DNA from 2 places in the Aromatoleum petrolei genome. Region 2 is predicted to be linked to the other one. Evidence: predicted binding sites of a transcription regulator. Region 2 holds the regulator's gene; the other holds the start of a gene.
What was found. The regulator FNR, encoded in region 2, switches genes on or off when oxygen is low (the NO sensors DNR and NnrR bind a similar motif). The targets are predictions, from matches to a motif close to TTGANCTAGNTCAA.

Region 1 (15,170 bases), 870 kb from region 2:
TAGATCGCACCGTTGGTGATGCCGTCCTGTGCGAGCAACAGCGCTATCTGGAAATCCATGGACGAACCCCGCTATCGGGAGCGGCGCGTGCCGCTCCCGATTCTTTCAGCAACGAATGAAAGCCCCGCACGGCGCGGGGCGAAGCCCGGCCGTCACGGTTTCAACTCAGGAACCTGCCGGACGACTTACTTGACAAGTTTCCATGCGCCGTTCTGGATCTGCACCATCACGCGCGCGCGCTGGTCCAGCCCGAGGTGGTCGTTGGGGCTCATGGTGAAGATGCCGTGCGCGGCGGGCACTTCCTTCAGGCCTTCCAGCGCATCGCGCAGCGCGGCACGGAACTCCTTGGTACCGGGCTTGGCCTTCTTCAGCGCAGTCGGCGCGGCGGCGGCGAGCAACACGCCGCTGTCCCAGCCGTGCGCGCCGAAAGTCGACACGCTGCCCTTGCCATGCGCCGCCTCGTACTTGGTGATGTACTCGACCGCGCTCTTCTTCACCGGGTTGCCGTCAGGCAGCTGGTCGGCGACGAGCACCGGGCCGGCTGGCAGGAAGGTACCCTCACAGTCCTTGCCGCACACGCGCAGGAAGTCGTTGTTGGCCACCCCGTGGGTCTGGTAGATCTTGCCGGTGAAGCCGCGCTCCTTGAACGCCTTCTGCGGCAACGCGGCCGGCGTGCCGGAACCCGCGATCAGCACCGCATCCGGCTTCGCCGCCATGATTTTCAGCACCTGGCCGGTCACCGAGGTGTCGGTGCGGGAGAAACGCTCGTTGGCGACCATCTTCAACTTGCGTGCATCGGCGACGGACGCGAACTGCTCGTACCAACCTTCGCCGTAGGCGTCGGAGAAACCGATGAAGGCGACCGTCTTCACGCCGTTGTTGGTCATGTGTTCGATGATCGCGGTCGACATCTGCGCGTCGTTCTGCGGCGTCTTGAACACCCAGCGTTTCTTGTCATCGACCGGATCGACGATGCGCGCCGAGGCGGCCATCGAGATCATCGGCGTCGCGGCCTCGGCCACCACGTCGATCATCGCCAACGAGTTCGGCGTGATGGTGGAACCGAGGATCACGTCGACCTTGTCCTCGGAGATCAGCTTGCGAACGTTCTTCACCGCCGAAGTGGTGTCCGAGGCGTCGTCAAGGACGATGTAATTGACCTTCTCGCCCCCGATCGTCGTCGGCAGCAGCGCGATCGTGTTCTTTTCCGGGATGCCCAGCGAAGCGGCGGGCCCGGTCGCCGACACGGTCACGCCGACGTTGATGTCGGCTTGTGCGGCAGTCGCGGCAAAGGCAAGACCGATGGCGGCCATCAGGGAAGTGCGCAGTTTCATGGTGTGTCTCCTCCTCGTAGTTTGTTGGCGACCGAGCCTGAGGGAAGCCGCAGTCGCGTCGGGCGATTATTGCTTACGATACAAATTATTGCCAGTCCAACTATTGATCTGAATCACATCTTCGCCACGCCGGCGCAAAGTTGCGTGAGAAATTCCGCCTGTGCGGCATGCCGAGCATAGTACCGGTCCCTTGCGTCCGGCTGACGCATCAGGCATCCGCCGCCGCCCCCGACACCGCGACACCCGCGCCTTCACCACGCATCAGCCCGCGCACGCCATTGAGAAAGATCCCGGTAACGATGGGCGCCATGTCATGAAAGGTGAGCGGGCCGTCGGCGCGCAGCCACGTGAAGGTCCAGTTGATCATGCCGAACAGGATCATCGTGACCGCCTTGTCGAGCTTGCGGCCCTTGAGGCCGGGCTCGACCCGCGCCAGCGCGTCGGCGAAGGCCGCCACCACGCGCCGCTGCTTGGCGGCGACGCTTTCCGCCTGCACCTCCTTGAGGAATTTCACGTCCTGCACCAGAACCATGTGATGGTCCTGCGCGTGCTCGTATTCCTCCATGAAGCGCGTCACGAGCTCGGAGAAATGGGCCTCGGGACCGAGCTTGCGCGCCTCCACGGACGCGACGATCGCGAGCAGCTCGTCGATGTAGCTGTCGGCGATGTCGAACAGCAGGTGCTCCTTGTCGCGGTAATAGTGGTACAGCAGCGGCTTGGACACGCCGCAGGCCTGCGCGATGGCCGACATCGAGGCGTTGTGGAAGCCCTTTTCGGCGAACAGCCCCGCCGCCGCGCGCAACATCGCCGCGCGCTGGAGCTCGAAAGTGGGTGCCTTGCCTCGTGCCATCCGGAATTCCGCGTCGTCGTGCCGCCGCCCCTCAGCGCTCGTCGAAACTGATGACGACGCGATCGGTGAGGGGGTGCGCCTGGCAGGTGAGAATGTAGCCGGCATCGACGTCCGGCTGTTCGAGGGTGAAATTCTTGTCCATGCGCACCTTGCCCTCAAGCAGTTTCGCACGGCAGGTGCAGCACACGCCGCCCTTGCACGAGTAGGGCAGGTCCATGCCGGCGCGCAGCGCGACGTCGAGGATGGACGGATCCTCGGCACGGAATTCCATCTCGCGCTTCAAGCCGTCGGCGATCACGGTGACTTTCGCCTGTGTCGCATCGCCCGGTTCCACGTGGTGCTCGGGCGCGCTCGCGGGCACGCCGAAGCGCTCGAGGTGGATGTGCTGGTCCGTCAAGCCCGCGGCCTGCAGCGCGGCCTCGACCTCGTCGATCATCGCGCCGGGGCCGCAGATGAAGGCCTCGTCGATGGTGTCCACGGGGATCAGCGTGTCGAGGAACATGCGCACACGCTCGCCGTCGAGGCGGCCATTGAACAGCGGCACTTCCTGCTCCTCGCGCGAGAACAGGTTGTACAGCGTGAAGCGCGACATGTAGCGGTTCTTCAAGTCTTCCAGCGCCTCGGCGAACATCACGCTCGCCTGACGGCGGTTGCCGTACACCAGCGTGAAACGGCTCTTCGGCTCGGCGGCGAGCGTGGTCTTTACCAGCGACAGGATCGGCGTGATGCCGCTGCCGGCGGCGAAGGCCACATAGTGCTTGGCGTGGGCAGGGTCGAGCGGGGTGTGGAAGCGCCCTTCCGGCGTCATGATCTCGAGCACGTCGCCAGCCTTGATGCCGCCGTCGTTGGCCCAGGTGGAGAACGCCCCACCGTTGATCTTTTTGATCGCGACGCGCAGTTCGCCGTCATCGACGCCGGAGCAGATCGAGTAGGAGCGGCGCAGCTCCTCGCCATTGACCTTGACCTTGAGGTTGAGGTGCTGGCCCTGCTCGAAGCGGTAGTCCTCGGCCAGCTCCGCCGGGATCTCGAAGCGCAGGCTCACCGCCTCGGGCGTCTCGCGCCGCACCTCGGCGACTCTCAGGGGGTGGAACTTCGGCGTTCTGTGCGTCGTCATGTTTCGTCTCCTCGATCGCTTCTCGTGGCGATTCGATGCTTTTCTCAGATCGGTTTGAAGTACTCGAACGGTTCCAGGCAGCTCTGGCAGCGGTACAGCGCCTTGCAGGCGGTCGAGCCGAACTGCGACAGGCGCGTGGTGTCGGTCGAACCGCAACGCGGGCAGGCGAGTTTTCGGGGCACGAAGCGGATCGGCTGCGCGCCGCCCACTGGGGCATCGCCGCCCGGCGGCGCGATGCCGTAGGCACGGAGCTTTTCCTTCGCCGGCTCGGTGATCCAGTCGGTGGTCCAGGCGGGCGCGAGGCGCGTCTCGACTTCGACTTCACCGGCCCCGGCGGCGACCAGCGCATCGTGGATGCTCTGCGCGATCACCTCCGTCGCCGGGCAGCCCGAATAGGTGGGCGTGACGACCACATGCAGGCCGCCATCGCGCACGTGGACCTCGCGCACGATGCCGAGCTCGGTCACCGAGATCACCGGGATCTCGGGGTCGGGCACGGCCTGGAGGACGTCCCAGGCCTGCGCTTCGCTCAGCATCGCCGCCGCTCCGCTCACCACTGGGCTCCAGGGTAGGTGCGCTGCAGGTACTGCATCTCGGACAGCAGGTGGCCCAGGTGCTCGCTGTGGCGGCCGAACTTGCCGTAGGACTTGAAGGGCGTGCGCGCCGGCACGGTCAGCGTCGCCTCGTTCAGCACCGGCACGACCACCGCCTCCCACGCGGCTTCGAGCTCGCTCCACGCCGGGCCGATGCCGGCCGCGGCAACGGCCTCGTCGGTCGGCGTCGCGACGAAAAACTCGGACGTGTAGGGCCACAGGTAGTCGAGCGCGGCCTGCGCGCGTGCGTGCGATTCGGCGGTGCCGTCACCCAGGCGCACAACCCAGTCGCCGGCGTGTTGGGCGTGATAGCGGGCTTCCTTGATGCTCTTCGCGGCGATTGCAGCAAGTTCGGCGTCGCTCGAGCCGAGCAGGCGCTCCCACAGCAGCACCTGGAAGCTCGCGAAGAGGAAGTTGCGCACCATGGTGCGGCCGAAGTCCGCGTTCGGCAGCTCGCACAGCGTGAGGTTGCGGTAGTGCATCTCGGTGCGCAGGAAGGCGAGCTGGTCCTCGTCGCGGCCCTTGCCTTCGAGCTTGCCGGCATGCGCAAGCAGCATGCGCGCCTGGCCGATGAGGTCGAGCGACATGTTGGCGAGCGCCATATCCTCTTCGAGTACCGGCGCATGGCCGCACCATTCGGACATGCGCTGGCCGAGGATCAGCGCGTTGTCGCCGATGCGGGTAACGTATTCGATGTGATCCGTGTTGGGGGTGGTCGTCATCTTGGCAGCCCTCTCACATGTGGTTCACTTTGTCGGGCAGCTGGTAGAAGGTCGGATGCCGGTAGATCTTGTCCTCGGCGGGGTCGAACAGCTCGGGCTTGGCGTCCGGGTCCGAGGCGACGATGTTGCTGGCCTCGACGACCCAGATGCTCACGCCTTCCTGGCGACGGGTATAGACGTCGCGCGCGACCTGCAGCGCGAGCTTGGCGTCAGGCGCATGCACGCTGCCGCAGTGCTTGTGATCGAGGCCGTTCCTGCTGCGCACGAAGACTTCCCACAGCGGCCATTCCTTGCGTTCCATGTCTCTTCTCCTCTGCTGAGGGCTGGCCGCGGCCGCCCTTTCTGTCGGTGTGTCGTGAATGTCCTGCTCAGGCCGCCTGGTGCTCGCGCGCGACGCGCTTGCGCTCGTGCTCGAGCGCGGCCTCGCGCACCCAGGCGCCGTCTTCCCACGCCTTGACGCGCGCGGCCAGGCGATCGACGTTGCCCTGGCCGTGGCCGTTCACCACGCTCCAGAATTCGTCCCAGTCGATCGCGCCGTAGTCGTGGTGGCCGCGTTCGGCGTTCCACTTCAGCTCCGGGTCGGGCATCGTCACGCCCAGCACCTTCGCCTGTTCGACGGTCGCGTCGATGAACTTCTGGCGCAGGTCGTCGTTGGAGATGCGCTTGATGCCCCAGCGCGAGCTTTGCGCCGAGTTGGGGGAATCCTTGTCGTGCGGGCCGAACATCATGATCGACGGCCACCACCAGCGGTTTACCGCGTCCTGCACCATCGCACGCTGCTCGTCGGTGCCCTTCATCATCGTCAGCAGCAGGTCGTAGCCCTGGCGCTGGTGAAAGGACTCCTCCTTGCAGATGCGCACCATGGCGCGCGCATAGGGGCCGTAGCTGCACTTGCACAGCGGGATCTGGTTCATGATCGCCGCGCCATCGACCAGCCAGCCGATCACGCCGATGTCCGCCCAGGTGAGCGTCGGGTAGTTGAAGATCGAGCTGTACTTGGCCTTGCCGGTGTGCAGCGCGTCGAGCAGTTCGTCGCGCGACACGCCCAGCGTCTCGGCCGCGGCGTAGAGGTAGAGGCCGTGGCCGCCCTCGTCCTGCACCTTGGCGAGCAGGATCGCCTTGCGCTTCAGGGTCGGCGCGCGCGTGATCCAGTTGCCCTCGGGCAGCATGCCGACGATCTCGGAATGCGCGTGCTGGCTGATCTGGCGGACCAGCGTCTTGCGGTAGGCCTCGGGCATCCAATCCTTGGCCTCGATGTAGCCGCCGGCGTCGATCTTCGCATCGAACTCGGCCTGGTACTCGGGATTCTCGACCGCGCGCGGGCCTTTGTCGGCGTTCTGCTGCGGGATGTCCAGTGCTTGGGTGTACATGCTCTTGTCTCCTCCTTCCTTGTCTCGTGCGGCGCGCAGCCACGGGGCTGCGCCCCTGGCGCGCTTATTCCTTGGGCCTGCGATCGACCACCCGTTTCGCCTTGCCGATCGTCACGCGTTCGATCGCGAAGGGCTCGCACACATGCACCTTCGCCGAGACACCGATGAAGGTCTTGATGTCGTGCTGCAGCTGCTTTGCGATCGCCTCCTTCTGCTCGGGGTGGCGGCCGACATCGGCTTCGGGGTTGATCTCGACCTTCACGGTGAGCGTGTCCATGTGGCCGTCCTTGTCGACCTCCAGCAGGTACTGCGGCGCGAGCTTGGGGTTCTTGCAGATCAATTCCTCGACCTGGGTCGGGAAGAGGTTCACACCGCGGATGATCAGCATGTCGTCGCTGCGACCGGTGATCTTCGCCATGCGACGCATGCTGCGCGCGGTGGGCGGCAGCAGGCGCGTGAGGTCGCGGGTGCGGTAGCGGATCACCGGCATCGCTTCCTTGGTCAGCGTGGTGAACACCAACTCGCCTTCCGAGCCGTCCGGCAGCACCTCGCCGGTGTGCGGGTCGATGATCTCAGGGTAGAAGTGGTCCTCCCAGATCACCGGGCCGTCCTTGGCCTCGACGCACTCGTTCGCCACACCCGGCCCCATCACCTCCGACAGGCCGTAGATGTCGACCGCGTCGAGGCCGGCACGCGCCTCCATCGCCTCGCGCATCGCCTGCGTCCATGGCTCGGCGCCGAAGATGCCGATCTTGAGCGAGGTCTGGTGCGGGTCGATGCCCATGCGCTCCATCTCGTCGAGCACGGTGAGCATGTAGCTGGGCGTCACCATGATGATGTCGGGGCGGAAATCCTGGATCAGCTGGATCTGCTTCTCGGTCTGGCCGCCGGACATCGGCACGACGGTGCAGCCGAGCCGCTCGGCACCGTAGTGCGCGCCCAGCCCGCCCGTGAACAGGCCGTAGCCGTAGGCCACATGCACCATGTCGCCGGCGCGGCCGCCGGCCGCGCGGATCGAGCGCGCGACGAGGTTGGCCCAAGTGTCGATGTCCTTCAGCGTGTAGCCCACCACCGTCGGCTTGCCCGTCGTGCCCGAGGATGCATGCACGCGCGCGATCTTCTCGCGCGGCACCGCAAACATGCCGAAGGGGTAGTTGTCACGCAGGTCGTTCTTCGCCGTGAAGGGAAATTTGGCGAGGTCCGCGAGCGTTTTCAGGTCGTCCGGGTGCACACCCTGGGCGTCGAAGGCCTTGCGATAGTGCGGCACGTTCTCGTATGCGTGGCGCACGCTCCACTTCAGGCGCTCCAGCTGCAGTGCGCGCAGTTCATCCTGGCTGGCCTTTTCGATCGCTTCCAGGTCGCCGGGCGACGGAATCTTGACGGGCATTGCTCTCTCTCCTCGTGGTTTCTTCGGTTTGCGCGGATTTCATATGAGGTTGGGATTATTCCCCAAACTTAGGGAATCCCGGGTGACCCGCGTCAAACCTCATTCACAATTCCACTCGTGCATCCACTCACAACTCGACGACCGCTCTCCCCTTCAGCCGATAGGACTTGCCGCGCATTACCGCGATCAGCTCGCCCTTCGGGTTGGTGACGCTGATGTCGTACACGCCGGTGCGCCCCGCAGCGAACACTTCCTTCGCCTCCGCGCACAACACCTCGCCGGGACGGCCAGGCGCCATGAAGTCGAGGCTGATGCCGGACGCGACGGTCTGCTCATTGCCGCTGTTGCACGCGTAGGCGAAGGCGGTGTCGGCGAGCAGCGTGATGAAGCCGCCGTGGCAGATGTCGAAGCCGTTGAGCATGTCCTCGCGCACCGTCATCGTCACCTTCGCGTAGCCGGGCCCGACAGCTTCGAAGCGGAGGCCGTTGGCGTGAAGCACGCGGTCGTTCTCCGACATGCCGTCGCGCACGCGCTCGGCAACCAACTGGGGATCGAGCCCGTTCGTGAGATCGCGGTAGCCGGCCTCAGTCATACATCGCCTCCCTGTTGCAGGCCTTGCGGCGCAGCAGCGGCGACACGCGGTAGCGCTCCTCGCCGTAGTGGTCCTTGAGGTTCGCGAGCACTTCGACGACGAAATCGGCGCCGAGCTGGTCGGCCCACGCAAGCGGGCCGCCCTTGGGGTAGTTGGTGCCATGGCGCATCGCGGTATCCACGTCGCGCGCGCTCGCCACCCGCTGCAGCACGGCGTCGGCCGCCTCGTTGGCGAGCATCGCCACCGTGCGCAGCGCGATCAGCCCGGCGACGTCGTCGATCACGCTGACCTTGAAGCCCGCCTTCTGGAAGGTGCCGGTGACCACGCGCAGCGCGCCCAAACCGCACTGGTCGGCGCGCGTGAGCGCGATGCGGGTGCTGGTCGAGTAGTCGAGGCACAGGTCGAACAGCACGAGGTTCGGCACCTGCTCCTCGTCCGAGCGAATGGTTGCGGTGCGTCCGTCGGTCAGCGCCACACGCGCCGCGCCGATCTGCATCCAGCCACGTCTGCCGTGCATGCCGGCCTCGCGCCGGACTTCGATCCCGGCCGCCTCCAGGCGCGCCAGCAGCGGCGCGGCGGCGCCGATGTCGCCGACCACGGTGACGCGCGGTTCGCCGTCCTGCGGCGCTTCGTCCTGCGGCAGCGCCTTGGCGGCGAGCTCGCCGTATTCATAGATCCCGCGCCCGGTCTTGCGGCCGAGCCGGCCGGCGGCGACCAACTCCTGCTGGAGCGGGCTCGGGGCGAAACGACGGTCGCAGAAGTAAGCCTCGAACACCGATTTCGTGACCGCGAAGTTCACGTCGTGGCCGATCAGGTCCATCAGCTCGAAGGGGCCCATCGCGAAGCCGCAGCCCTCGCGCAGGATGGCGTCCAGCGTCGCCGGGCTGGCCTCGTGCTCGGCGAGCACGCGCAGCGCCTCGGCGTAGTATGGGCGCGCGACGCGGTTCACGATGAAGCCGGGGGTCGAGGCCGCATGCACGGGCACCTTGCCCCAGGCACGCGCCGTCGCGTACAGGCACTCGGCAACCTCGCGATCGGTCGCCAGCCCCGACACCACCTCCACCAGCGCCATGCGCGGCGCGGGGTTGAAGAAGTGCAGACCCACCAACCGCCCCGGACGGGCGAGGCCCGCCGCCATCGCATTGATCGACAGCGACGAGGTGTTGCTGGCGATGATCGCGTCCGCGCCGAGCATGCTTTCGAGTTCGGCGAAGAGCTTGCGCTTCACATCGAGGTTCTCGACGATCGCCTCGATCGCGAGACCGGCATCCGCCGCCTCGGCCAGTGTCGCGACGGGGACGACGCGCTCCAGCGTCGCCGCCGCCTCGCCCTGGTCGAGGCGGTTCTTCGACACGAGGAACTTCAGATCCTTCTCGATCGCCGCGCGCCCGGCGGCGATCGCCTCGGCGCGGCCGTCGAACAAATACACGGTATGGCCCGCGCGCGCCGCGACCTGGGCGATGCCGCTGCCCATCGCGCCGGCGCCGATCACGACGACTTTCACATCCTGGGTGAGTGCGCTCATTCAGTCACCCTTGAAATTCGGATTGCGCTTTTCCATGAATGCAGCGACGCCTTCGCGGTAGTCGTTCGAGTTGCCGCACACGGTCATCAGGTCGCGCTCGAGGTTGAGCTGGGTCTCGAAGTCGTTGGTCGAGCTCGCCCAGATCGCCTGCTTGGTCTTCGCATAGCCGAAGGTCGGCCCCTTCGCGAGAGCGGCGGCCACTTGCTGCACGGTCGGCATCAGCGCCTCGTCATCGACGCACTTCCAGATCAGTCCCCACGCCTCGGCCTGCTCGGCCGCCAGCTTGTCGCCGAGCAGCGCCATGCCCATCGCGCGCGCCGGCCCCACCAGACGCGGCAGGATCCAGCTGCCGCCGGTGTCGGGCACCACGCCGAGCTTGCTGAAGGACTGGATGAAGCTCGCCGAGCGCGCGGCGAACACCAGATCGCAGGCGAGCGCGATGCTCGCGCCGGCACCGGCCGCAACTCCATTGACGGCAGCGATCACCGGCAACTCGAGGCTGCGCAGCGCGAGCACGAGCGGCTTGTAGTTTTTCTCGACCGATTCGCCCAGGTCGACCGGCGCAGCGCCCGGCGCCACGGCGCGGTCCGACAGGTCCTGCCCGGCGCAAAAACCGCGCCCTGCACCCGTCAGCACCAGCACGCGCACCACACCTGCCGCGCGCCCTTCCCTGACCTTCGCCAAGGCCGCACGCACCTCCTCGTGCATCCGGCTGGTGAACGAATTCAGGCGGTCCGGGCGGTTCAAGGTCAGTGTCGCCACGCCTTCGACCACGTCGAGGCGAATCGTCTCGCCCTGCATGCTCCAATCAGTGCTGCCCATGTCTCCTCCTGTCATCCCTCTGCACAAGCGCCGGCGCGCGACGCTTGTGCAGAGTCTCCTTCTTCGGATCGCCCAGTTGGCTTCGAGGCCTCCTGTCGGCGGGGGTCTGCGCCCGGTATTCCGAGCTTTCTTTGTAGTCCGGCCTTTGTTTGACCGACCGGTCAATCAATAGTAAGCTTGATCCAGATCAAAAGACAACAGTTTTTTGCTTGACAAGTTTCGCCGCAGCGCAGCAACGCACCAGCCGCTATAACAAGGTCAGCACCGTCGATCCGCAGGGGCCACAGAAGCCCCGCCCCGCCACCAGAGGAGACCCTCGATGTCCAACGTCACGTCCAACACCACGCCCGCCCAGCTGTTCGACAAGCATCACGCGACCCTCGAAACCGCCGTCCAGGCGATCCACACCCGCGGCTACTGGACGCCCTACCCCGAAATGCCCAGCCCCAAGGTGTATGGGGAGTCGGCGCAGGAAGACGGGCGCCGCGCCGTCGAGGCCTGCTTCGGCCAGGATTTCGACCTCGACCAGCCCGGCCGTAGCGGCTGGATGGCGAGCGAGCGCTCGCCTTATGGCGTCGAGCTGGGTGTGCGCTACCCGGTGTGCGACGGCCAGGCGCTCATCGACGCGGCGCACGCGGCGCTGCCCGCCTGGCAGCGCATCGGCGCGCAGGGCCGCGCCGGGGTGTGCCTGGAGATCCTCGAACGCATCAACAAGCGCAGCTTCGAGATCGCGCACGCGGTGATGCTGACCACCGGCCAGGGCTGGATGATGGCCTTCCAGGCTGGCGGCCCGCATGCACAGGACCGCGGCCTCGAGGCCGTCGCCTACGCCTATCGCGAGATGAAGTTCATCCCCCACGAGACGGTGTGGGAGAAGCCGCAGGGCAAGAACCCGCCGCTGAAGATGAAGAAGCACTTCGAGATCGTCGGCCGCGGCGTCGCGCTGGTGATCGGCTGCGGCACGTTCCCGACCTGGAACACCTATCCCGGCCTCTTCGCCGCGCTCGCGACCGGCAATCCGGTGATCGTCAAACCGCACCAGAACGCCATCCTGCCCGCCGCAATCAGCGTGCGCATCGCGCGTGAAGTGCTCGCCGAGGCCGGCCTCGACCCCAACCTGGTCACGCTCGCCGCCTTCGACAAGCGCGAGGCCACGCAGGCGCTGGCGACGCACCCGGCCGTGAAGTCGATCGACTTCACCGGCGGCAATACCTTCGGCCAGTGGCTCATCAACAACGCGAAGCAGGCGCAGGTGTATGCCGAGCTCGCCGGTGTGAACAACGTCGTCATCGAATCGACCGACCAGTACAAGGCGATGTTGCGCAACCTCGCCTTCACGCTGTGCCTGTACTCGGGCCAGATGTGCACGACCACGCAGGCGATCCTCGTCCCGGCCGACGGCATTGACACCGACCAGGGCCGCAAGAGCTACGACGAGGTGTGCGCGGATCTCGCCAGCTCCGTCGACAAATTCCTCGCCGACCCGGCGGTCGCCACCGCAGTGCTGGGCGCGATCCAGTCGCCTGACACCCTCGCGCGCATCGCGGAAGCGCCCGAACATGGCCGCGTCGTGCGCGCCTCGACGAAGATGGAGCACGCCGAGTTCCCCGGCGCCGAAGTGCGCAGCCCGGTGCTGCTCGCGTGCGACGCCGCGGACGAGAAGAGCTACATGGAAGAGCGCTTCGGCCCGATCGCCTTCGTCGTCAAGGTCGCCGACGGCGCCGCGGCGGTTGCCTTGTCGGAACGCATCGTGCGCGAGCACGGCGCGCTCACGGTGGGCCTCTACTCGACCAAGCCGGAAGTGGTCGACGCGATGACCGAAGCGACCTGGCGCGCCGGCGTCGCGCTGTCGATCAACCTCACCGGCGGCGTGTTCGTGAACCAGTCGGCGGGCTTCTCCGACTACCACGGCGTCGGCATGAACCCGGCCGCGAACGCGAGCCTGTCGGACAGCGCCTTCGTCGCCAACCGCTTCCGCGTCGTGCAACGGCGCTACCACGTCGAATAAGCCGCGCGACACTCCACCATAAGAACAAGGGGCGCCGCGGCGCCCCGTTTTGTCTGCGGAACCCCAACCATGCCCTGCTACGAGATCGACGGCCAGCGCCCGGTCGTCCACCCGAGCGCCTACGTACACCCCGACGCTGTGCTGGTCGGCAACGTGCACATCGGCCCGCGTTGCTACGTCGCCCCGCTCGCGAGCCTGCGCGGCGACTTCGGCCCCATCATCCTGCGCGAAGGCGCCAACGTGCAGGACTGCTGCGTGATGCACGGCTTCCCCGGCATCGACACGCTCGTCGAGGAGAACGGCCACATCGGCCACGGCGCGATCCTGCATAGCTGCCACGTCGGCCGCAACGCGCTGGTCGGCATGAACGCCGTGGTGATGGACCGCGCGGTGGTCGGGGAATCGTCGATCGTCGCCGCCTGCACCTTCGTCAAGGCCGGCATGGAGATTCCGCCGCAGGTGCTGGTCGCCGGCGTGCCGGCCAAGGTCGTGCGCGCGCTGACGCGGCAGGAGATGGACTGGAAGGTCGAAGGCACGCGCTGCTACCACGACCTCGCCGTGCGCAGCCTCGCGACGCTCAAGCCCTGCGAACCCCTCGCCGAGGCCGAGCCCGACCGACCCGCCATGGTTCTGCCCGAGGTCGTGCCGCTGTTCGAGTTGAAGCGGCGCAGCTGACGCAGGCTGGGCTCGCGGATGCCGCGCGTCATGACACGCCTTCGGGACCGCCTCCGCCACGCGATCGTTCCGGGACATGCGCTGCGCCACCGAGCGGCAGCAGGATCGGTGGCGGTGCATCCTCGGCATCGGGCCTGGCCATGCCCGCGATGCTCCCGCGCTCACGCTGCTGTCGCGACCATCTCCAGCTCGAAGCGCTCGAACGCGTCGCGCACCGCCTCCAGCAGCTCGCGGTCGTCCCACGGCTTGTGCAGGAAGCGGAAGACCGCACCGCGGTTGATCGCGCCGGTGATCATCTCGACATCGGCATAGCCGGACAGGATCATGCGCACGATCTGCGGGTGCAGGCCACGCACCTGGTCGAGGAACTGCACGCCATCCATGCCGGGCATGCGGAAGTCCGAGATCACGACGCCGACCGCATGGCGCGACATCTGATCGAGCGCCTCCGCGGCGCTGCCCGCGAACAGCAGGGTATAGCCCTCCCGCCGCAAGATGCGGCGCAGGGCCGACCGGATCGACGGCTCGTCATCGACGAGCAGCAGGGTGCGCTCGGGCAGGTCCTTCTTCACCGGCAGCGACATGCCCCGCCCCTCGGCCAGCATGTCCGCAAAAGCCTCGGGCGCGATCGGCGGTGAGAAATGGTAGCCCTGCATCTCGTCGCAACCGCGGCCGCGCAGGTACAGCATCTGCCCTTCGGTCTCGACCCCCTCGGCGATCACGCGCAGGTTGAGGCTGCGGGCGATCGCGATGATGGACACCGCGATCGCTGCATCGCTCGCATTGGTCGTCAGATCGGTAATGAAGGCGCGATCGATCTTCAGGTAATCGAGCGGAAAACGCTTGAGCATGCCGAGCGAGGAATAGCCGGTGCCGAAATCGTCGATCGCGAGCCGGACGCCGATGGCCTTCAGGCTTCGCATCGTCCTGATCGCCCGTTCCGGCTCGCGCATCAGTGTGCTTTCGGTGATCTCCAGCATCAGCGTTCCCGCGTCCAGGCGGTAGCGCGACAGCAGGGCCGACACGTCCGCGACCAGATCGTCGCGCAGGAACTGCAGCGCCGACACATTCACCGCCACGCTCGGGCACGCCACCCCGGCATCGAGCCAGTCGCGCATCCTTGCACAGGCGGATTCGAGCACCCAGTGCCCGATCGGCAGGATCAGGCCGCTTTCCTCGGCCACGGGGATGAATTCGCCCGGCGACACCATGCCGAGTTCCGCATGCTGCCAGCGACACAGCGCTTCGCAGCCGACCACCTCGCCCGTCAGCAGATCGACCTTGGGCTGGTACACCAGATACAACTCGTCCCGCTCGACGGCCCGCCGCAACTCGAGTTCGAGACGCAGCCGCGGCGCGGCCCGGGCATTCATGTTCGCATCGTAGAAGCAGAAGGTGTCGCGCCCCGTCTCCTTGGCCCGATTCATCGCCACGCAGGCGTTGCGCAGCAGCGCGTCCGCATCCTGCCCGGCATCGCCGCACTCGGCCACCCCGATGCTGGCGCTCAGGCGCAGCTCCTCTCCGCCGGCCATGAGCGGCCGCCGCATTGCCTCCAGCAGCCGATTGGCCAGCGACACTACGGCCTGCCGGCCCGGCAGCTGATCGGCGATGAGCACGAACTCGTCGTTCGTCAGGCGCGCGACGGTCGAGCACTCCTGCGCAGCGCCGGCCAGGCGGCGCGCGATGTCGCCGAGCGTCGCGTCCGCGACCGCACGGCCCAAACTGTCATGCACCACCTTGAAGCGGTCCACGTTCACCCACAGCACGAAGCAGGCGCCATTGCGCGCCGCATGGGAGAGCCCCTGCTGCAGGCGGTCGAGGAGCAGGTTTCGGTTGGGCAGGCCGGTCAGCGCATCATGGCTCGCCTGATGGGCGAGCTGCTCCTCGTAGCGGTGCCGCTCGGTGACGTCGCGGAACTCGATCACCGCGTGGTCGCCCCCTCGCTCCTCGCCGGGAACCATGTTGACGACCGCCTCGATCCAGGCGAGATTGCCGTCGCGGGCTGACAGGCGCAGTGTGACCTCGCCCTCGCGCCGCGCCGCGATGAGGGCGGCCAGTTGCTCGCAGCCCTCGCGCTCGAAACCGCGCTGCACCAGTTCGACCGGTTGGCTGATGGCGGCAAGCTCCGCCGGGGTCACCGCGAGAAGCGCGTGGAGCGCCGGATTCGCGCTGGCGACG
Region 2 (15,170 bases):
CGCGGCGACTCGTCGCGTTCCATGTACGCCTCGATGATCGCGTCGAGAACCTCGTAAGGCGGCAGCGAATCCTGGTCCTTCTGGTCGGGCTTGAGTTCCGCCGACGGCGGCCGCGTGATGATGTTTTCGGGAATCACCGGACTGACGGTATTGCGCCAGCGCGCGAGCCTGAATACGAAGGTCTTGTAGAGATCCTTGAGCACCGCGAAACCGCCTGCCATGTCACCGTACAGCGTCGCGTAGCCGGTCGCCATCTCGCTCTTGTTGCCGGTTGTGAGCACAATCGCGCCGGTCTTGTTCGACAGCGCCATGAGGATCATGCCGCGGATGCGGCTCTGCAGGTTCTCCTCGGTCGTATCCGCCGCCAAGCCATGGAACTGGTCCGCGAGCATGCCCGCGAAGGTCTCCATTGCCGGCCCGATGGGGATTTCGTCATAACGGACACCGAGGTTCGCCACCAGTTCGCGCGAGTCGTCGAGGCTCATCTGTGCGGTGTAGGGCGATTGCATCATCACCGCCCGCACCTTGTCGGCGCCGAGAGCATCGACCGCGATGCACAGCGTCAGGGCCGAATCGATGCCACCGGAAAGCCCGATCAGGGCGCCCGGAAAACCGTTCTTGCCCAGATAGTCACGCACGCCCACCTTGAGCGCCTCATACACCTCGGCTTCGACGGGACGCGCATCGATCTGCTCGCCATCCGCCCAGCGACCGCCCTGCAGGCGGACGACGTCGAGACGCTCGTCGAACGCGGACGTCTGCCAGGCGAGCGATCCGTCCGAGTTGAGCGCAAACGAGGCACCGTCGAACACCAGTTCGTCCTGCCCGCCCACCATGTTGCAGTAGACCACCGGCAAGCCGGTGCCGCCCACCCGCTCGCGCAGCACCTCATAACGTCGCTGCAGCTTGTTCATGTGGTAGGGAGAGGCATTGAGACCGAGCAGCACCTGGGCCCCCTCGGCACGGGCAAGTTCTGCGGGACCCGGCTCCCACAGGTCCGCGCAGATATTCACGCCGAGCTTCACGCCCTTCACTTCGAACACGCACGCGGCGCGCCCGTGGTCGAAATAGCGCTCCTCGTCGAACACCTCGTAGTTCGGCAGATGATGCTTGTGGTACGTCGTCAGGATTCGGCCGTCTCGAATCACCGACGCCGCGTTGTAGCGCTTGGCCTGGCGCGCCTCCGGATGGCCGAGCACGAGCGTCATGCCCTGAGTATGCCCGGCGATGCGCGCCACTTCACGCTCGCAGGCGCGATAGAAATCGGGGCGAAGCAACAAGTCCTCGGGCGGGTAGCCAGACAGCGCGAGCTCCGGGGTCAGGACGAGGTCGGCGCCGAGCGTGCGGGCCTGTTCGACGGCGCGAATGATCCGGTCGGCGTTCGCCTTCAGGTCGCCCACCGTACAATTCAGCTGGGCAACGGCGATGGAGAGCGATTGAGCATGCAGTTTCATGGGCGCAACTATACCGCGTCGGCCCGCATCCCGGCAGCCGGGCGCCTGCGCGAACGGCCCGCCTGATACGGGAAACCTTCTGTTACGCTTGACCGCGGGCAGCCCGCACGACGCCCGACAGCGGGGAACTAGAATGCAATCATCAAGTTTCCCAACGGATCATTCGATGCCCGTCCGCTTCGCGCTCCTCGCTCCGCTTCTCGCCCTCGCCGCATGTTCGAGCACGCCGCCTGCGCCCTCCGCAGGCACGGGAACGGAACCCGGCGTCCTCGACATCCCGGCGAGCACGGAGAATCGGCAACTCGAATTCCAGCTTGCGAGCGGCACCTATCGCTGCGACATGGGGCGGCGCGTCGACGTCCAGCGCCCCGCCGGCAATGCCAGCGCGGTTCACATCGGCTGGAGCGGCAAACGCTACCAACTCGCGCGCAATCCGTCGCACTCGGGACTGCCGCGCTTCGAAGACGAACGCAGCGGCCTGGTATGGATCGATCTGCCGTGGAAGAGCATCCTCCTCGACCGGGACACGAACAAGCCGCTGGCCAGTGACTGCAAGCTCGGGTAGAGCTTTCATCCGCCCCAGAAAAGCAGATGGCCCGCGCTCTGGCGGGCCATCGTCATCCTGCGAACGGTGCCGTGATTACTTCCCGGCAGCGTTGTTCAGGCCGTCGAGGATTTCCTTCTTGGCATCTTCGACCGAACCCCAGCCCAGCACCTTGACCCACTTGCCCGGCTCGAGATCCTTGTAGTGCTCGAAGAAATGCACAGTTTGCTTCATCAGCAGCTCGGGCAGGTCATCGGTGGTCTGCACCTTGTCGTACAGCGGGGTCAGCTTGGAGACGGGAACCGCGACGACCTTCGCGTCCTGGCCCGACTCGTCTTCCATCTTCAGCACGCCGACGGGACGGCAGCGGATCACCACCCCCGGGAGCAGCGGGAAGGGCGTCACGACCAGCACGTCGACCGGGTCGCCGTCACCAGCGATGGTGTGCGGAACATAGCCGTAGTTGATCGGGTAGCGCATCGAGGTACCCATGAAGCGGTCGACGAACACCGCACCGCTGTCCTTGTCCACCTCGAACTTGATCGGATCGGCCTGAGCCGGAATCTCGATGATGACGTTGATGTCGTTCGGCACGTCCTTGCCGGCCTTCACCTGATCGAAACCCATACTTCCCTCCCGTGAAAATTTTGTGGGCGAATTATATGTGGAAATGCACCCCGTCGTCGGCAGCTTGAAACATTCGGCGACCAGCCGGGGGAACCAGGCGCCCCGGGCATTCTGCCCGGCACGCTATAATCGCGCGCCCTGACTGCACGAACACCCCAGCTCCGGATGCAAGCTCCGCCTCCCACGGCATCGCCACCATCACGCCACCCGAAACAAGGGCTGCGAGCAGTCCATTGGGGATGGCTGGCCGCGGTCGCCGGCGCACACGCGGCCGGGCTGGCCGCGCTCTCCGGGCTGGGAGGCGATCCGCAGCAGGAGCCGCAGCCGGCCGAAGCCGCGGCCATCAGCGTCCGCCTGCTTGCCGCGGACGCCCAGCCTCGGTCCGGGGCACACCTCGCCTCACCCGATCCACACGCTGCTCCCGTCGCGCATCTGGCCGTTCCGGCCCGGAAGATGGCCGCCCCGCCCCCTGCCCAGCCCCGGGGACGTCGGGCGGATGTTCCTGCGGCCCCCCCTCCTTCCGCGGAATTGGCCGCTGCTTCCGCCGGACGTGCGGCGCCTGACACGCACTCGCCGCAGCCGCAGGCAGAGCCGGAGCCCGGTGGGGACCCGCACGCCCCCACAACCCGAGATACCTCGGCGCATGCCGGGGTCAAGGAAGCAGCGCCGGTAACGAGCGCGACCGCTGCCGGGGCGTCGTTTCAAGCGCCGCGGTACGACGCCGCTTATCTCGAGAACCCTGCACCGCAGTATCCGAAGCTGTCGCGGCGGCGCGGCGAACAGGGGAAGGTCACGCTGCGCGTGCGCGTGCGCGCCGACGGGCGCGCCGAAGGCGTGGAAATCGCTCACAGCAGCGGGCATCCGCGGCTAGACGACGCCGCCCGGGAAACCGTGCAGTCATGGCGATTCGTGCCGGCTCGCCAAGGCGAGACACCCATCGAAAGCTCACTGCTGGTGCCCATCGTCTTCAGGCTGGACGACTGAGCGTCGCGAGCCTTGTCAGGCAGGACTGCCGAAGCCGGCATCCTCCACCGCCGCGCGCATCGCCTCGACCGACACTTTTTCCGGATCGTACCGGACCACAGCCTGTGCAGCTTCGAGCGACACCTGGACATCGCTCACCCCCGGCAGTGCTTTGAGCACCGCCGTCACGTTGCGCACACAGCCGCCGCAACTCATATCCTCGACCTTGATTGTCACTTCCGCCATTTCAGTTTCTCCCGGGAAATCGGCTCATCGGTCCGGCGCCCAACGCCGCAGCAACAGCGAATTGGTGACCACCGAAACCGAACTCATCGCCATCGCCGCCGCGGCAATTACCGGATTGAGGAGACCCAGCGCCGCCAGGGGGATGCCCAGCACGTTGTAGATGAAGGCAAAGAACAGATTCTGCCGAATCTTGGACAGCGTCGCGCGCGACAACTCAATCGCATCCGCCACCCCATGCAGGCTGTTCCTCACCAGCGTGATGTCCGCCGCTTCAACCGCGACGTCGGCGCCGACACCGATTGCAAACGATACGTCGGCGGCCGCGAGCGCGGGAGCGTCGTTGATGCCGTCGCCCGCCATTCCCACCCGTCCGTGGCCTGCGAGCGCCTGCACCGCCGCGGCCTTGTCTCCCGGCAGCACGCCGGCGCGCCAGTCCTCGATGCCCGTCTGCGCCGCAATCGCGGCGGCCGTGGCCGGGTGATCGCCGGTCAGCATCACCACCCGCAGACCGCGCGCCTTGAGCCGGGCCACCGCCGCAGCCGAATCGGCGCGGACGCGGTCGGCCACGCCGATGACACCGGCAAACACGCCATCCACGGCCACGGCCACGAGGGTATTGCCCCCCGCCGCCATCCGCTCGCAAACCGCAGCGTCCACCGAGGCCTGCCGCTCATCGAGGAAACCCGGCGTGCCGATGAGCACCTCACGCCCATCGACGCGCCCCGCAAGCCCCTTGCCCCCGACAGCCACTAGCTCTTCCGCGGAAGGTCGCTGCCCCCCGGATTCGCGCACGGCACGGACAATCGCCGCGGCGATCGGGTGGGCGCTCGTCGCCTCCAGTGCGCCCGCAATCGCTAGCAAGTCCTCGCGACTCCACCCTGCGGCGGGAATCACGTCGCTCACCTCCGGAGCCCCTTCCGTCAGCGTGCCAGTCTTGTCCACCGCGAGCACCTTGATCCTTTCCGCCAGCTCGAGCGCCTCGGCATTCTTCACCAGCATGCCCGCGCGGGCACCCTGCCCCGTTCCAACCATGATCGCGGTGGGCGTCGCAAGCCCGAGCGCGCAGGGGCATGCAATCACCAACACCGCAACGGCGCTGATCAATGCCTGGGCGAAGTCACCCGCCAGCCACCACCAACCCACGAAAGTAAGCGTCGCTATCGCCACGACGACGGGGACGAAAACGGCCGCGATGCGGTCCGCGAGTCGCTGCACGGGCGCCTTCGATCCCTGCGCCTGCTCGACCATGCGAATTATTCCCGCCAGCAGCGTGTGCGCCCCGACCCCGGTCGCACGGCAGCGCAAGACTCCCTGTCCATTCAGGGTGGCGGCAAAGACCTTGTCGCCCGGGCGCTTGTCGACCGGCATGCTTTCCCCGGTCAGCATCGCCTCGTTGATCGCGGACTCGCCCGACTCGACCTCACCATCCACCGGGATCGCATCGCCGGGGCGCACCACAAAACGGTCGTCAGGCTGCAGTGTCTCCACCGGAACGGAAACGATCTCGCCGTCGCGCTCGACGAACGCGAGCTTAGGCTGCAGCCGCAGCAAGGCATCAAGTGCCGCCGTCGTGCGCGCCTTGGCGCGCGCTTCGAGCAACTTGCCGAGCAGGATCAGCGTGATGATCGTCGCCGACGCCTCGAAATACACGTGCAGGTCGTGACGACCGAGCAGCGTCACCACCGTGCTGTAGATCCACGCCATCGAGGTGCCGAGCACCACCAGCACATCCATGTTGGCCCCGCCCCCGCGCAGGGCGGACCAGGCACCGCGGTAGAAGCGCGCGCCGATCCAGAACTGCACCGGCGTGGCGAGCAGCAGCTGCAACCAGCGGGGAACGAGTTCGTGCGCACCTTCCCATTGCCCGCCGAACATCAGGGGCATCTGTGCCAGCAGCGGCAATGTGAGCAGCGCGGCGATCCAGAAGCGCCGCATGTCCGACTTCCACGTCTGCGCCTGCTGCAGGCGCTGCTGCTCGCGAGCGGCAATGCCCGTTTCCACCCCTTCGAAGCCCGCGCGACGCACGGCCGCGCGAATGGCCTCGGGAACGACGAGCCCCGGCTGGAAGCGCAGCGTCGCGCGTTCGGTCGCAAAATTCACCGTCGCATCGACACCCGGCAGCCGGTTGAGCACCTTCTCCAACCGAGTCGCGCACGCCGCACAGGTCATGCCCGTGATGGCCAGCTCCATCGTCGCCTGCGGCACATCGAAGCCTGCCTTGCGGATCGCCGCGATCACCTGCTCCGGTCCGCTGGCCGGATCGCTGAAACTCACACGCGCCTTTTCCGCTGCGAGATTGACCGAAGCGTCCACACCCGGCAAACGTTTCAGCACCTTTTCGATACGCGCCGCACACGCGGCGCAGGTCATTCCGGACACCGGCAACTCCAGTGTCGGGCTCTTCATTGTCGTTTCGGGAGCACTCATCTGCACCACTCCATTCGCCAGGTCGCGGATCCTCCCCGGATCCGCACAGCCCGTTCGCCGCTTGCGGAACGGAACGTCTGGTGGCAGTCTAAACCCCGTACCGAAGTACGGAGTCAACCCCCATGAGCCCCCCCATCAGTACCCTCACCATCGGTGCACTGGCGAAATCCGCCGAAGTCGGCGTCGAAACCGTGCGCTATTACCAGCGTCGCGGCCTGCTCGCGGCGAACGGCGCCCACCGGGGCGCGTTCCGCGTATACGGAATGGACGAAGTCGCTCGCCTGCGCTTCATCCGTCGCGCCCAAGCGCTCGGCTTCAGCCTCGACGAGGTCGCCGAGCTGCTCGCGCTGGACGAAGAAACAGACCGCGAACGGGCACGCGCGTTCGCCCAGGCGAAGATCGCGGATGTCGAGTCGCGCATCCGCCAGCTGGAGGAGATGCGCAGTGCGCTGCAGGGGCTCGTTTCCTGTTGCGAGCATACGGAGGCGCCCGCCCCCTGCCCGATCCTCCACACCCTCGCGAACGCCGCCGAACCCCCTGCACGCGAGTGAAGGCTCGCGCCCGGCCGAGCACACCGACGGTTCAACCGCGTCCTCACACCTCGCACACGACGCCGCGCCACAGCGCGCCGCCGAGGCTGGGTGCATGGAACAGCCCGAACACACCGAAGCCAAGCACGAGCATTCCGGCGACGAAGCGGACGCGGCGGTTGCGCGTGATGTCGCGGAAGCGCTTGAACACCATCCCCGCAAGCATCAGGTTGGGCAGGGTACCAAGCCCGAAGGCCAGCATCAGCCCCGCCCCGCGCCCTGCCGAACCGGTCACCAGCGCGGTCGTCAGCACGCTATAGACGAGGCCGCAGGGCAGGAATCCCCACAGCAGCCCCAGCGGCAAAGCCTGGCCGGCCGAACGGGCGGGGATGAAGCGTGTAGTGAAAGGTTGCACGCGTTTCCACAGCACGAGGCCGGCGCGTTCGACGGGCGCAAGCAGGCGTGTGAAGCCGGTCAAGTACAAGCCCAGGGCGACCAGCATCAGGTTCGCGAGCACGTACAGGCCCATCTGCACCGGCAGGATGTTCGAGAAAAGCATGCCGACCGTGCCGAGGGCACCGAGCGCACCGCCCAGCACCGTGTAGGTCGCGATCCGGCCGAGGTTGTAGGCGAGGTGCACTTGCCACTGGCGACCGGCCCGGCCAGGCAAGTTCACGGTGAGCGCGCCGACGATGCCACCACACATGCTGACGCAGTGCGTGCCTCCCAGAAGGCCGATCAGGAAGGCTGCGATGTAACCGGTTTCAGGCATGGCAACGATGGGAAAGACAGAAGAAGCCCGGGGCCGCGGCACCAAAAGAAACGGGCGCCTGAGGACGCCCGCACTGTATCACCTTCTCCTGCCCTGCACAGCCCGAGCCCGCGGGCTGCCGGCTCGGCTCAGATGACCTTCGAATAGCGCGCGCGCTCGCGATCGGCGCGCAGGTAGCGGTCGAACACCATTGCGATTCCCCGCACCAGAAGACGCCCCGGGGGCAGCACGCTGATCCACTTGTCGCTGACCTTCAGCAGCCCGGCTTCCTCCATCGCCTTGAGATCCTCGAGCTCGTCGGCGAAATACTCGTCGAACTTGATCAGGTGTGCGATCTCGATCGAGTCGATCGACAGCTCGAAATGGCACATCAGGGCCTGGATGATCGAGCGGCGCAGCAGGTCGTCGGCGGTGAGCTCGATGCCGCGCAGGACGGGCAGTTCGTCGCGATCGAGGGCATCGTAGTACTCGTCGAGCGTCTTCACGTTCTGCGAGTACACCGGACCGATCTTGCCGATCGCCGAGACGCCGAAGGCCAGCAGGTCGCACTCGGCCTGCGTCGAATAGCCCTGGAAATTCCGGTGCAGGCGCCCCTGGCGCTGCGCGATCGTCAGCTCGTCGTCCGGCTTCGCAAAGTGGTCCATGCCGATGTAGACATAGCCCGCCTCGGTCAGGCGGCGAATCGCCAGCTGCAGGATCTGCAGTTTGGTGTCGGACGTCGGCATGTCGTTGATCGCGATGCGCCGCTGCGGCTTGAACAGGCCCGGCAGGTGGGCGTAGCTGTACAGCGAGATGCGATCGGGCGACAGCTCCAGCACCTGTTCGAGCGTGCGGTTGAAGCTGATGATGTTCTGGCGCGGCAGGCCGTAGATCAGGTCCATGCTGATCGACTTGAAGCCGGTGGCACGGGCGGCGTCGATCACGAGCTTCGTTTCGTCGTAGCTCTGGATGCGATTGACCGCCTCCTGCACGTCCTCGTTGAAGTCCTGCACACCGACACTCATGCGGTTGAAGCCAAGGTCGGCCAGCAGCTTGACCGTATCGAAATCGACCTTGCGAGGATCGACCTCGATCGAGTATTCGCCGTTCGGCACCAGCGTGAAGCGCTTGCGCACCGAGTCCATGAGCTGGCGCAGCTCGTCGTGCGACAGGAAGGTCGGCGTGCCGCCGCCCAAGTGCAGCTGCGTGACCTGATGGCTGCCGCCCAGCGCGGCCGCCTGCATCTCGATTTCCTTATCGAGATATTTCAGGTACTTGGCCGAGCGCGCGTGATCCTTGGTGATGATCTTGTTGCACGCGCAGTAATAGCAGATCGTGTTACAGAAGGGGATGTGGAAGTATAATGAAAGCGGTTTACTCACGCCGCCCACACCGCGCTGCGCCAGCCAGTCCCGCAACGCACGGGCATCGAACGCTTCGACGAAGCGATCGGCCGTCGGGTAGGACGTGTAGCGCGGCCCGTTGATGTCGAACCGACGAATCAACTGCTGGTCGAAAACTAGGTCTTTCTGACTGGTCATGGTTGTATCGCTTGAGTGCATTCCGTACGATCTCAAAAAGCCGCAGTTTCGTGGTTGACGTGGATCAACGGTACATTCCGACGGGCGCCTGCCACTTCTCGGTCGTCGTAGAAGGAACAATATTATCGTGCAAATGAAGGCGACGGTGCCGATTACAGTTGCGAGTCTGAAGGTCGCATGCTCCCAGTGCAATCTGGTCGAGTTGTGCCTGCCGTTCGGGATGTCGGAATCGGAAATCGACCGTCTCGACGAACTCGTCGGCGCACGTCGCAAGATCAAGCGCCAGCAGCACCTGTATCGCGCGGGAGATCCTTTCGAGGCAATCTACGCGATCCGCGCCGGCTCGTTCAAGACCGACGTGCTGCTCGAGGACGGACGCGAACAGGTCACCGGGTTCCAGATGACCGGGGAAATGCTCGGACTCGACGGCATCAGCACCGAAGCCCATTCCTGCAACGCGATCGCGCTGGAAGACAGCGAGGTGTGCGTGATCGCCTACAGCAAGCTCGAGGAACTGTCGCGCGTGGTCGAGGGACTGCAGCTGCAGTTCCACAAAGTGATGAGCCGCGAAATCGTGCGCGACCATGGCGTGATGACCCTCCTTGGCTCGATGCGTGCGGAGGAGCGCCTGGCGGCCTTCCTGCTCAACATGTCCCAGCGTTTCACGGCACGCGGCTTTTCTCCGGCGGAGTTCCACCTCCGCATGACCCGCGAGGAGATCGGCTCCTATCTGGGCCTCAAGCTCGAGACGGTGTCACGTGCCTTTTCGAAGTTCCAGGACGAAGGGCTGATCGCGGTTCAGCAGAAGCACATCCGCATTCTGGACATCGTCGGCCTGAAACGGCTGATCCAGCACCCCACGCCGCGCCCCTGAAGGAGTTTTCCACCATCATACGTCCGCCGGCCGCGGGCGTTATTGACGCCGTCGCGCAGTCATCGTGCCGGACAGGGCGGCGATGTCTTCTTCGGACAGCAGCTTGCGCGCAATCGGCAGCAGTTCGCCTTCCTCGCGCTCAATGTGGCTGCGATAGGCGCCCGCAAACGCGTCGACGTCCGCAGCCGTGAGATCGGCCCCTTCTCCGGCGGCAATGCGCTCGAGACGTGCGCGCATCCGCGCCCAGCCGGCAAAGAGCTTCTGGTGATCGGCAAGGATCCAGTCGATGAGCGCGCCGAGTTCTGCACGCCGGGCCTCATCGGCACGCGCGCGCAGGACGGGGAAAAGGTCGTCCTCCTCGTCCTGATGATGCTTCACGGCGGCGACGTCGAAGTAACGCATAACGTTGACGGCCGCCTGCTGCGCCTGCTTGTCGGGACCATGCTCCGGCAGCCATGCGGCGAGCCGTGCCAGGGTCGCAAGCTGCGCCTGCAGGCGCTCATGGCAGGCCTCGAGCATCTCGAGAGGCGTCTCGAAACCGGGTGAAGAAGGGATCAGCGATTCGGTCATTGGAGAACTCCGGCAAACGCGAGGAATCCTGCCGGGTTCTTGCTCAGCGCCACCGACACGATCCATGAAAAGACAAGCAGGGCCGCGAGCAGCGCCATTACCCGGACGCGCATGTTGCGTCCCCAGCGCAGCGCGGTCGCCCCAAGAAGAATATAGCCGACAAGCGCGACAACCTTTGCGGTGACCCAAGGCGCGACCAAGGGGTACTGGCCGCTCATCGTCGCCAACGTGATCGCGCTGCCGAGAAACACAGTGTCGATCACATGCGGCAGAGTGCGCGTGACGCGGTGATCCACCAGGGGGCTACGCAGCATCATCCACACGCCCTGCAGCAGAAAGCCGCTGATGCTCAGAATCGCGCACAGGATGTGCAAGTGCTTGACCGTCAGGTACATGCGCTCAACCCGGGCGCCCGTCGCTGCGCGGCCGCCAGTAGATCGGCAGATAGCGCGTCGCCCAGGCGCCGAACACGCCCAGCCAACCTAGCACAGCCAGCAGCATGACGAGCGCCGACCAGCCTGTGGGGACGAGTTCGGCCGCGATCCGCACGACGACCACGGCTTCGAGACCGAGGAAAAGCCCCCAGGTCAGGCGATCTGCTGCGAGCTTGCGCCCCGAGTGCCCGAGCGTGACCCGCGACACCATCGCCATCAGGACGGACCCGAAGAATCCGACACCCAGCGCATGCAGTGGAGCCATGCCCAGGATGCTGTACCCCAGCAGCGACGCCACGCTCTGGATTGCGAAGAGCGTCAGCGCGATTCCCAGCCACAGAAACCCGATGTGGAGCATGCCCAGAAGGGGTACCTTCATCGCCGGCACCGGCCGCCACTGCCGTGACAGCCACAGGGCGGCAACGGCAGCGGGGACGTCGACGATCCAGCGCAGCGACAACCATCCCGCGACGTCGATCAGGGCATGCGTGACGCTGCCGCCGACGACCAGCACCATGACCCACAGCGGACGCACCATGACGTAGGAAGGGATCACGCTGCTGGAGAAGAAGGGCACCATGCGATGGCACACGCCGAAGAACACCGGCAGCAGCGAGCAGAACACCGCAAGCTCGATCGCGATGCGCGCCCAGACCGGATCGCCGCTCAGCGCAAAACTCAGCCAGGCAAGAACGGCCAACATGCCCGCGATCATTGCGTAGCACACGAGGCGGGCATGCAGCGCCTCGAGGTCGCCATGATGCGCGACCTGCCACAGGATGCGCTGCATCCCGCCCCATCCAGCGAGCACGAACACCAAGCCGCCCACGGCAACGCCCGGCACAACCATCCCCACGGTAACGAGCGCCCAACCGGCTGCGAGCAGGCGCCACGACCACAGCCAGCGGCCCTCCGCAATCTCGTCATATCCCTGCCAGCGTGGCATCGCGGTGAGGAGAAATCCGAACATGAAGAAGGGAAAAATGCCGCCCGTCACGAGCAGTGCGTGCATCCACCCCGGTGGAAAAACCCATCCGATCGCGGGCAGCAGCCCGGCGCGGGCGCCGAGTTCGGCAGCCCACAGCGCAAAGCTCACGAGAAGCATCACTCCGCCGGACAGGAACATTGCCCGGTGCGGCGCGACAAACAGCATGAAGGTGCTCGAGGTCGGCTTTGCCCCTCCCTGCGCCTTGTCCGTTGTCGCGCCCAGCGGAGACAGTCTCCGGGCCGCAGGGTCGCGGCCCGTGTTGGGTTGCGGGTTAGAATGCACAAGTTTCCCCACGGAGTCTGAAATGCCCAACCGTCCAGTCGATATCCCCACCGCGCTGCGCCAAGTTTCTTTCTTCGGCGAACTGACCGCAGAGGAGATCGACCGTGTTGCCCGCTTCACCCGCGAACGCCATCTCGAGAAGGGCGAAATCCTGTTCCAGCGCGGCGCCCCCGTGCACGGCTTCTACTACGTCGTTTCGGGTCAGATGAAGCTCGCCGTGTCGTCCGCTCAAGGCAACGAAAAGGTCGTCGAGATCATCAGCCCGATGCACACCTTCGGCGAGGCCGTGATGTTCCTCAACCGCCCGTACCCGGTGTTCGCCGAAGCCCTCAGCGCGACGCAATTGCTGCACATTGGCCAGGCGGTCGTGTCGGAACTCATCGACCAGGATCCGGGATTCGCACGCAAACTCCTCGCCGGCATGGCGATCCGACTGCATGGCATGATCCAGGACGTCGAGACCTACTCCCTGCGCTCGAGCATGCAGCGGGTGATCGGCTATCTGCTGCAGCAGGTCGATGGCGAGAGCGACGGCGCCTGCGACATCGCCCTGCCGACGAGCAAGCAGGTCATCGCCTCGCGGCTCAATCTGACCCCCGAAACGCTGTCGCGGATTTTTCACGACCTGTCCGAAGCCGGACTCATCACGGTACACGGTAAGCACATCTCCCTGCTGGACCCCGCCCGCCTGGCCCGCCATCAGGGCTGACCGGCACCCGCGGCGGGGCTTTCAGGGGATTCTCGGTGCGCAGGCTTCGGGTCACCTTGACAGGCGTCAATCGGGGGTAGCGCCTCGACCGGCAAGCGGGAATCGGATCAGCGCTCGAGTACGTATTGCCCTGGGGCCCGGGCAATCTCGGGAAACACCGCGGACGCGGCAGGGCGGGCATCGACAAGCTCGCCGCAACGCGGCTTGAGCCAGGCGACCCAGTCGTTCCACCAGCTGCCGTCATGCTCTTCGGCGTGCTTGCGCCAGTCGTCCGCCTTGTCCGTACGTCGGGCTGCCCCGACCCAGTACTTGCGCCTGGGCGGATTGACCGGCGGATTGACGATGCCGAGGATGTGGCCCGAACTCGACAACACGAAACGCCGCGGCCCGGTGACGAGATTGTTGACGCGATACGCCTGCGCCCACGGAGCGATATGATCGTCCTCGGCCGCGACGGCATACAGCGGCTGAACGATGCGGGACAGATCGATCGGCTGCCCCGAAATCGTCAGGCCATCCACCTCGATGAGGCGATTCTCGAGATAGAGCTCGCGCAGGTACCACGAATGCATCGCATATGGCATGCGCGTGGCGTCCATGTTCCAGTACAGCACGTCGAAGGGCGCGGGCGCCTCGCCGTACAACCAGCCGTGTACGACGTAGTGCCAGATCAGGCTGTTGGAACGGAGCAGGCGGAAGGCGGCGGCCATTTCCTTGCCTTCGAGGAAGCCCTTGCGAGCCATGTTCTCGGAGAGGTAGCGGACACTCGACTCATCAATGAATACCTCGATGTCCCCGGGACGATGGAAGTCGACGAGTGTCGTGAACAGCGTCCAGTCCGCCACCGGAACCTCGTCCTGCGGGAAGCGTCGATTCGCCCACGCCATGTACATTGCCAGGGCCGTGCCGCCTATGCAGTAGCCGACCGCGTGCACCTTGGCCGCGCCGGTGAAACTGCGCGCCGCTTCGACGATGGCATGGACGCCCTCCTCCAGATAGCTGTCGAAGGTGACATCGCGCATCGACTGATCGGGGTTCTTCCAGCTCGTGATGAACACGTCTAGGCCCTGATCCAGCAGATGGCGGACCATGCTCTTCTTCGGTGTGAGATCGAGAATGTAGAACTTGTTGATCCACGGCGTGACGATCACGACCGGTTCGGCATGCACCTTCGGCTGCGTCGGCGCGTAATGGATCACCTCCAGCAACCGATTGCGGAACACGACCGATCCCCCGGTCGTGCCCAGGGTGACCCCCACCTTGAAATCGCCCGGACTGCTCAGGCGAATCTCGCCCGCATCGAGGTCCGCGAGCATGTTACGTACGCCTTCGGCGAGGCTCTCGCCCTTCGTCTCGATGGCCTTGCGAATCGCGACCGGATTGGTCCAGAAGAAGTTGGTCGGCGCAACCGCGTTCAACCACTTCCGCCACCAGAATGCGGCACGACGACGCTCCTTGCTCGAGAGCCCTGGCGTGTCGAAAAGCGAGTCCTGCATATGGTGCGTGAACGCGAGGTACCACTCCTTCGTCAGATCCCAGGTCGCCGAATCCGTCCACACAGGATCGCCAAACCGCTCATCGTCAGCATTGGGAACGACCGGATCCTTGCTCGCAATTCCCATTGCACGGCAGGCGGAATGCCATTGCAGGCGCCACAGGTCGCTCGAGAGTTCCACCATCCGTTCGGCAAGTTCCTGCGGGTGGGCTAACCAGGCAAGCTGTGCATGCATGATCGGGGCAGCCATCCCCAGCGGATCGACAGTCCCTTCGACGCGGTCGTGGATTTCGCGAAGCGCGCGCCGCACGGATCGCTGAGGATCTCCCGCACCACGCTTCCGTCCCGCAGTTCCGTTCTTCATGTCCCGACGCTCCCGCCCATCGCAATGACGCTCAAATCAAACTATAACAGTGCCCCGCCGCGGGAACCGTGACGTGCGGCCAGCCGAAGCGCTCATCCACGGCATCCGCCAGCGCCGTTGCCGCCTGCAGCTCGCCATGCACGACAAACGTACGGCGTGGCGGCTGCTCGAAGTGCGCCAGCCATTCCAGCAGCGCGGGCTGGTCGGCATGGGCGGACAGCCCGCCTATGGTGTGGACGGCGGCCCGCACCGGGATCCGCTCGCCGAACAGCGTGATCGCGCGCGCACCGTCAACCAGGCGCCTGCCGAGCGTGCCGGCCGCCTGGAAACCGCAGATCACGATGCTGCATTCGCTGCGGTCGATGTTGTAG

Region 1: the regulator FNR is predicted to act here: its motif matches at 10,487-10,500, upstream of paaN (phenylacetic acid degradation protein PaaN).

What each region holds. Positions count from the first base shown of each region.
Region 1 covers NZ_CP059560.1:3,080,358-3,095,527, reverse strand. Annotated here, with positions in the region: gene ToN1_RS14105 (branched-chain amino acid ABC transporter permease) at 1-59, opposite strand, end outside; gene ToN1_RS14100 (ABC transporter substrate-binding protein) at 186-1,334, opposite strand; gene ToN1_RS14095 (TetR/AcrR family transcriptional regulator) at 1,543-2,184, opposite strand; gene paaE (1,2-phenylacetyl-CoA epoxidase subunit PaaE) at 2,216-3,298, opposite strand; gene paaD (1,2-phenylacetyl-CoA epoxidase subunit PaaD) at 3,343-3,834, opposite strand; gene paaC (1,2-phenylacetyl-CoA epoxidase subunit PaaC) at 3,849-4,613, opposite strand; gene paaB (1,2-phenylacetyl-CoA epoxidase subunit PaaB) at 4,627-4,914, opposite strand; gene paaA (1,2-phenylacetyl-CoA epoxidase subunit PaaA) at 4,982-5,983, opposite strand; gene paaK (phenylacetate--CoA ligase PaaK) at 6,048-7,370, opposite strand; gene paaI (hydroxyphenylacetyl-CoA thioesterase PaaI) at 7,498-7,962, opposite strand; gene paaH (3-hydroxyacyl-CoA dehydrogenase PaaH) at 7,955-9,487, opposite strand; gene paaG (2-(1,2-epoxy-1,2-dihydrophenyl)acetyl-CoA isomerase PaaG) at 9,488-10,288, opposite strand; gene paaN (phenylacetic acid degradation protein PaaN) at 10,629-12,317, shown strand; gene paaY (phenylacetic acid degradation protein PaaY) at 12,387-12,992, shown strand; gene ToN1_RS14035 (EAL domain-containing protein) at 13,154-15,170, opposite strand, start outside.
Region 2 covers NZ_CP059560.1:3,949,337-3,964,506, reverse strand. Annotated here, with positions in the region: gene ToN1_RS18055 (NAD+ synthase) at 1-1,454, opposite strand, end outside; gene ToN1_RS18050 (MliC family protein) at 1,621-2,019, shown strand; gene ppa (inorganic diphosphatase) at 2,095-2,625, opposite strand; gene ToN1_RS18040 (energy transducer TonB) at 3,154-3,609, shown strand; gene ToN1_RS18035 (heavy-metal-associated domain-containing protein) at 3,625-3,834, opposite strand; gene ToN1_RS18030 (heavy metal translocating P-type ATPase) at 3,859-6,204, opposite strand; gene ToN1_RS18025 (MerR family DNA-binding protein) at 6,384-6,812, shown strand; gene ToN1_RS18020 (sulfite exporter TauE/SafE family protein) at 6,856-7,563, opposite strand; gene hemN (oxygen-independent coproporphyrinogen III oxidase) at 7,692-9,083, opposite strand; gene fnr (fumarate/nitrate reduction transcriptional regulator Fnr) at 9,217-9,957, shown strand; gene ToN1_RS18005 (hemerythrin domain-containing protein) at 9,997-10,527, opposite strand; gene ToN1_RS18000 (SirB2 family protein) at 10,524-10,922, opposite strand; gene ToN1_RS17995 (NnrS family protein) at 10,927-12,114, opposite strand; gene ToN1_RS17990 (Crp/Fnr family transcriptional regulator) at 12,254-12,940, shown strand; gene ToN1_RS17985 (PHA/PHB synthase family protein) at 13,048-14,685, opposite strand; gene ToN1_RS17980 (MBL fold metallo-hydrolase RNA specificity domain-containing protein) at 14,831-15,170, opposite strand, start outside.